Regions from separate parts of the Paenibacillus sp. FSL H8-0282 genome, predicted to be linked through region 2. Evidence: a T-box and tRNA genes for the amino acid it is inferred to sense, from the RefSeq annotation. Region 2 holds a T-box; the other holds one or more tRNA genes.
The links. The T-box of region 2 lies ahead of trpS (tryptophan--tRNA ligase). A T-box ahead of a tRNA ligase gene usually reads a tRNA of that ligase, here a tRNA-Trp.
Positions count from the first base shown of each region.

Region 1: it encodes a tRNA-Trp, which carries the amino acid that the T-box ahead of trpS (tryptophan--tRNA ligase) is inferred to sense. The anticodon was not compared.

Region 1 covers NZ_CP150146.1:5,928,126-5,931,509, reverse strand. Annotated here, with positions in the region: rRNA gene NST94_RS25695 (23S ribosomal RNA) at 1-506, shown strand, start outside; tRNA gene NST94_RS25690 (tRNA-Asn) at 567-642, shown strand; tRNA gene NST94_RS25685 (tRNA-Ser) at 646-738, shown strand; tRNA gene NST94_RS25680 (tRNA-Glu) at 757-831, shown strand; tRNA gene NST94_RS25675 (tRNA-Val) at 887-962, shown strand; tRNA gene NST94_RS25670 (tRNA-Met) at 980-1,056, shown strand; tRNA gene NST94_RS25665 (tRNA-Asp) at 1,082-1,159, shown strand; tRNA gene NST94_RS25660 (tRNA-Phe) at 1,170-1,245, shown strand; tRNA gene NST94_RS25655 (tRNA-Thr) at 1,274-1,349, shown strand; tRNA gene NST94_RS25650 (tRNA-Tyr) at 1,355-1,440, shown strand; tRNA gene NST94_RS25645 (tRNA-Trp) at 1,447-1,520, shown strand; tRNA gene NST94_RS25640 (tRNA-His) at 1,544-1,619, shown strand; tRNA gene NST94_RS25635 (tRNA-His) at 1,663-1,738, shown strand; tRNA gene NST94_RS25630 (tRNA-Gln) at 1,758-1,832, shown strand; tRNA gene NST94_RS25625 (tRNA-Gly) at 1,839-1,913, shown strand; tRNA gene NST94_RS25620 (tRNA-Cys) at 1,923-1,996, shown strand; tRNA gene NST94_RS25615 (tRNA-Leu) at 2,011-2,089, shown strand; gene NST94_RS25610 (AraC family transcriptional regulator) at 2,225-2,980, opposite strand; gene NST94_RS25605 (BMP family ABC transporter substrate-binding protein) at 3,308-3,384, shown strand, end outside.
Region 2 covers NZ_CP150146.1:5,756,601-5,759,984, forward strand. Annotated here, with positions in the region: gene NST94_RS24945 (metal-dependent hydrolase) at 1-754, shown strand, start outside; gene NST94_RS24950 (hypothetical protein) at 860-1,048, shown strand; gene trpS (tryptophan--tRNA ligase) at 1,051-2,037, opposite strand; T-box leader at 2,102-2,341, opposite strand; gene NST94_RS24960 (aldose 1-epimerase) at 2,476-3,384, shown strand, end outside.

The DNA.
Region 1 (3,384 bases), 170 kb from region 2:
TTAGTGATCCGGTGGTACCGCATGGAAGGGCCATCGCTCAACGGATAAAAGCTACCCTGGGGATAACAGGCTTATCTCCCCCAAGAGTCCACATCGACGGGGAGGTTTGGCACCTCGATGTCGGCTCATCGCATCCTGGGGCTGAAGTAGGTCCCAAGGGTTGGGCTGTTCGCCCATTAAAGCGGTACGCGAGCTGGGTTCAGAACGTCGTGAGACAGTTCGGTCCCTATCTGTCGTGGGCGCAGGAAATTTGAGAGGAGCTGTCCTTAGTACGAGAGGACCGGGATGGACGTACCGCTGGTGCACCAGTTGTTCCGCCAGGAGCATGGCTGGGTAGCTACGTACGGACGGGATAAGCGCTGAAAGCATCTAAGCGTGAAGCCCCCCTCAAGATGAGATTTCCCAATTAGTAAGACCCCTTGAAGACGACGAGGTAGATAGGTTGGAGGTGGAAGTGCAGCAATGCATGGAGCTGACCAATACTAATCGGTCGAGGGCTTATCCTATACGTAGAATGCAGATTCGTTTCGGATTCAGTTTTCAGGCATCAAGCCTGGTATGAATATTCCCTGATAGCTCAGTTGGTAGAGCACTCGACTGTTAATCGAGTTGTCACAGGTTCGAGTCCTGTTCGGGGAGCCATATGGAGAGGTGTCCGAGTTTGGCCGAAGGAGCACGATTGGAAATCGTGTAGGCGCCACAAGCGTCTCGAGGGTTCGAATCCCTCTCTCTCCGCCACAAATTTTTAATTAGTATGGCCCGTTGGTCAAGGGGTTAAGACACCTCCCTTTCACGGAGGTAACATGGGTTCGAATCCCATACGGGTCACCAAATTTTCACTTGATTTATCCTAGTGGACTTTGGTACAATAACAATTGTTGTTTATGGAGGCTTAGCTCAGCTGGGAGAGCATCTGCCTTACAAGCAGAGGGTCGGGGGTTCGATCCCCTCAGCCTCCACCATAACACTTTCTTACTGACGCGGGGTGGAGCAGCCCGGTAGCTCGTCGGGCTCATAACCCGAAGGCCGCAGGTTCAAATCCTGCCCCCGCAACCAATTAACTTAAGCAATTATATCTTTTGGAACCGTGGTGTAGTTGGCCTAACATGCCTGCCTGTCACGCAGGAGATCGCGGGTTCGAATCCCGTCGGTTCCGCCATTTTCATCATGGCTCGGTAGCTCAGTCGGTAGAGCAGAGGACTGAAAATCCTCGTGTCGGCGGTTCGATTCCGTCCCGAGCCACCATTTATCATCACAAAAGAATGAGTGCCATGCCGGTGTAGCTCAATTGGTAGAGCAACTGACTTGTAATCAGTAGGTTGGGGGTTCAAGTCCTCTCGCCGGCACCATCCTTGGAGGATTAGCGAAGTGGCCAAACGCATCAGACTGTAAATCTGCTCACGTGAGTGTTCGGTGGTTCGAATCCATCATCCTCCACCAGTTTTTAGGGGCATAGTTTAAAGGTAGAACAACGGTCTCCAAAACCGTTGGTGTGGGTTCAATTCCTGCTGCCCCTGCCAAGTTCTTTCTAAAGTTTAATATGGCGGCCGTGGCGAAGGGGTTAACGCACCGGATTGTGGTTCCGGCATTCGTGGGTTCGAGACCCATCGGCCGCCCCATTTACTTTAAAATGAATGATGGCAACAATATTAACTTAATATGGCGACTGTGGCGAAGGGGTTAACGCACCGGATTGTGGTTCCGGCATTCGTGGGTTCGAGACCCATCAGTCGCCCCATTTTACTTTAAAATGTTATTGGGGATTAGCCAAGCGGTAAGGCAACGGACTTTGACTCCGTCACTCATAGGTTCGAATCCTATATCCCCAGCCATTTTATGCGGACGTGGCTCAGCGGTAGAGCATCGCCTTGCCAAGGCGAGGGTCGCGGGTTCGATTCCCGTCGTCCGCTCCAAGTTTTCATGGCGCCATAGCCAAGTGGTAAGGCAAAGCTCTGCAAAAGCTTTATCCCCAGTTCAAATCTGGGTGGCGCCTCCATTTAGTTCATATGTGCCGGCGTGGCGGAATGGCAGACGCGCTCGACTCAAAATCGAGTGGGAAACCGTGGAGGTTCGAGTCCTCTCGCCGGTATCTTAAAAAGGTTTGTAAGAATGCTTTTATAAGCATTCTTACAAACCTTTTTTCTTTATGTTCTTGGGTTTACAGCATTAAGCCGTTGAAATAGAGAAACTCTCTATTCAACGGCTTTTTTAATCTGATTAGTGATTAACCTGATTGATTATTAATGCGGAATGCTCGCGGAGTAAGACCTATTTCTCGTTTAAACATATTGCAGAATTGGGCATCGTTCACAAAACCTGCAGCAGCGGATACTTCAGAGATTTGCATCTGAGTATGACGTAATAGAGATTTTGCATAATCCAGGCGTTTTAACAGCAAATACCGCAGGGGTGAAGACCCGAAACGTTCTTTAAATAGATGGCGAAAACGATCGTAACTATATCCGGACATTTCTGATAGTGTTTCGACGGACAATTTATGGCGATAATGCTCATTCATATAATTAAGGACATATTGTACTCGATCTTCTGTTGGGGATTGATAGCCAGAGGCACTAAGAAGCCTCATAAGATGGACGGTAATCTCGCTCATTTGTAGGTTTAGAAGCTCAGAGAATCCGTCTTGCTTGCGTGAAAACTCTGCTTTCATTCGCAGTAGGATCTGAAGAACGGTCTGATCTTTATCATCTTCATATACGCCGTGCAGATTACTCATATTAGGGTGTTCCGAGTGGAAGCCTACAAATAATACATTTGCATCCTCACGGTGGTGCTCGTCATGTTTATGATTAGGTGGCACAAGCGCGAAAGAAGAAGAGCGAAAATGGTAACTTCGTGGGCCAACATTGGTTGTCCCTACCCCCTGTAAATAATAGACTAGTTCGTAGCATTCATGCTGGTGTGGAGGGATATAAGTATTTAGCTCATGTGTGGCACTTACAATATATAGAACACGATCCATGATGATCCTCCAATACTTATGTTTTAGCCGAATCGTACAAAACTATGACCGAAATCATATAATTATTTTTAATAATATTTGTTATGATCGTATCAATAAATCCGAAAGTTCGCAACCTGACTGGCCATCTCGTTCGGAAATAAAGCGGATTATTAATAATAATGGTATTTTTATTGCTATTTTTGAGCCTAAACGTTAAATTTATTACTTTCAATGATACTTTATTTGGAAAAAAGAGAATTTCCATTTGAACCGTGAATTATACAATGGGTGAAGATGGGATTCTGCGGATTACTAACCAACTAAAATTAGGGGTGGAATAGAGTAATGAATAAAAAAGTTCTTTCTTTGTTGTTATTAATGGTGATGGTTCTGGTCACAGCATGTGGAAATAACACGTCCAA
Region 2 (3,384 bases):
AGGGCCTCTGTTTGGATTTACTGATTTGGCAGCTTTAAGCCATGTTGCACTCTGGGGTTTCATAGGCGTAGGCGTGCACGTCTTCTCTGATCTGTTTAACACCTATGGAACCCAGGCCGCCCGTCCATTTACTGAGAAATGGATTGCCTGGAATATCATCCACATTTTCGATCCATTTATTTTTGGCAGCCATATCGCAGCTATTCTACTCTGGATCACTGGGATTGTGCCGCCCAAACCTTTATTTATTACGCTTTATGCCTGTACCATTCTTTATTATATTTGGAGAACAATTGTTCATGCCCGCCTTACACGAAACATCAAGCTTAAAGATATACACCATAATGCTGGTGAACGTTATATTGTAATCCCTACAATTTCACTTAAACGCTGGAACGTAGTTAAAGTGAAAAAAGACGGCAGCTATGACGTTGGGCAGCTACTGAACAACCGTCTGGAATGGTTCAAACATGCGGTCTGCTCGAATCATCCCGCTGTGGAAATATCCAAGTCGCATCCAGATATTCAGTCCTTTCTATATTTCACCTCTTATGCGGTTGCCGAAGTGGAGGAGCTTCCTTCAGGATATATGGTGCGCTGGGGAGACGTTCGTTATTTACACCGCAAACAATACCCTTTTGTGGCTGTATTAGTTATGGATAACCAATATAAACCTTTAAATACTTATGTAGGCTGGCTTAGCAGTGATAAGCTCGACAAACGATTCTCCATCGACCCTGGTTCTTTACGATGAAACTGTAGACTTACTGAGAGATCTATTCTATAATCACAAAAAATCCCGGAGTATTTTATAATACTCCGGGATTCATTTTAGCAGACACGGAAAGGAAGGCTCTTAATGGGTAAAGGACTCTCACTTTGGTTCGCTTGTTCTTCTATTCTTATTCTCACTGCCGCTTCAATCGCGATCAGCTATAGCTTCTGGCTGGCACTTCTGCTTGGTTTTCTTTGCGTAATGAATATTGGCTGGGGATTTATCCTCAAAGCCAGAATTAGACGCAAACAGGAAAGCTTAAGCTCTGACTAAGATTAACGAGCTGGCAGAAAGCCCATCCGCTCTTTTACGCCATTCAACGTCTCAGCTGCAACAATACGTGCACGTTCAGCACCTTCAGCAAGAATATCAGTGATCGCACCTGAACTGCGAATTTCATGATATCTTTGTTGCAAAGGCTCAAGTGTGGATACAACCACTTCCCCAAGATCCTTCTTAAAGCCACCATACATTTGTCCTTCATAACGATCGGCTATTTGCTGGAGGGACATCCCAGAACATTCCGAGTAAATACTCATCAAGTTACTAATCTCTGGCTTGTTAGCCGGATCAAAGATCACTTCACGTCCAGAATCAGTCGTTGCGCGGCTGATTTTTTTACGGATCACATCCGGCGAATCCAACAGGGCAATATAGCTGCCTGCATTCGGGCTGCTCTTGCTCATTTTTTTAGTGCCATCATCCAGAGACATAATGCGTGCGCCCACTTCAGGGATATACGGTTCAGGAATCGTAAAGAATTCGCCAAAACGGTTATTGAAACGGCCAGCTAAATCACGGGTCAACTCCAAGTGCTGCTTCTGATCTTCACCTACTGGCACAAGATCCGCATTATAAACAAGAATATCTGCTGCCATTAAAGAAGGATATACGAATAGGCCCGCGCCAACTGAATCCTTACCTGATGATTTATCTTTGAACTGTGTCATACGCTCAAGCTCGCCCATTGCCGTTAGCGTAGTCATGATCCAGCCCAATTCCGCATGCTGAGGCACATGAGACTGCATATATACATTCGAACGCACAGGATCAATTCCTGCCGCGATAAAGAGTGCAGCTACAGCTTCAGACTGCTCACGCAGTGCCGCAGGATCTTGAGCAACGGTGATCGCATGCATATCGACAACCATAAAGAAACATTGATGATCGTCTTGCAGCTTCACAAAATTTTTCAGCGCTCCGATATAGTTACCCAAAGTTAGAGAACCGCTCGGTTGTATGCCTGACATTACTTTTTTCAACATAATATAGACCTCCGTTAGATGTAATTTCCGATTTCCGAGAACGCAAAAAAAGGCCTCATCCGCAAGGGACGTGAGACCGTGGTGCCACCCTTATTCGCTGCTTAACCTTTGTATAGTCGAAGGGAAACAGCCTTAGTCTTCCTTTAACGGGGAAGATCCGGCCGGTCTACTAGGGCATCTTGCTCCCGTTCAAGCGCGGCGCTCAGGGGTCCATTCATCAGGAGTGTCCTACCGGTTCGCATCAACCACCGGCTTTCTGAAGGTGCATTTCCTGTCTACTTGTCCCCGTCATCACATTCTCATCATAATTTAATGCCTTCATCATAGAACCATAAAGAGAAGTTGTCAAATCACTTAACCACTTCCGCATAAATCTGTTATGATAAGGTTATCCATGTTCTATTCGATTACAGTTACGATAAAGGAGCATATCTCATGAAACAGGTGACCAAAGGGCAGTGGGGCGGTTATGATACTTATATTTTGCACAGCCGCGAACTGGAAGTCACGCTTTTGCCGCGACTAGGAAACAACGTGATTTCATTGTTTGATGTAAAAGAACAACGGGAAATTCTGCGGCGGCCTGATGAAAGCGATCAAGCTTTCTTTATGCAAAAACCTTACCATTTTGGCATCCCGCTCTTAATTCCACCCGGAAGAATTCGTAAAGGAAAATTTCAATTCGAGGGTACAAGTTATCAATTTGACCAGAATACCGCTGGTGACAATCATATCCATGGCCTACACCGGACTCAATCCTGGTGTGTCAGCGATATTGAAGAAGACGAGGACGGTTGTGCAGTCACTACTGAATTCCTTACTGAAGATGATCCGCACTGGATGGAGCAATTTCCCATTCCACTCAAATTCGAAATGACATTCAGGCTTCAGGATGCCCGGCTCAGCCAGACTTTAAAGGTTACAAATCTCGGCGATCACCGTATTCCCTTTGGGATCGGCTATCACACCTGGTTTATGATCGATGGAGAACCTGAACGCTGGAATCTCAAGCTGCCCGTAAACAGCATTTATGAACTAAACGATGAATTGCTCCCTAGCGGCAATCTAATTCCACTTGGTGATCTAGATTCACTAAACTCTGGAATCAACCTCCAGGGAACTAATTTTGATACTGCTCTACGTATTGGTGACAAGCAGCCCGTAGAAGCCTTGCTATTACGCGATGATGGTTATGGTCTTCGTTATACAGCTGACGAGAATCATTTCCGCCACTGGGTCCTGTATACCAAAGGTCCGGCCGATCAATTTCTGTGCATCGAACCTTACACCTGGCTCCCGGATGCTCCTAACGTTTCCGATGACCCTTCCTTCACGGGCTTGCTG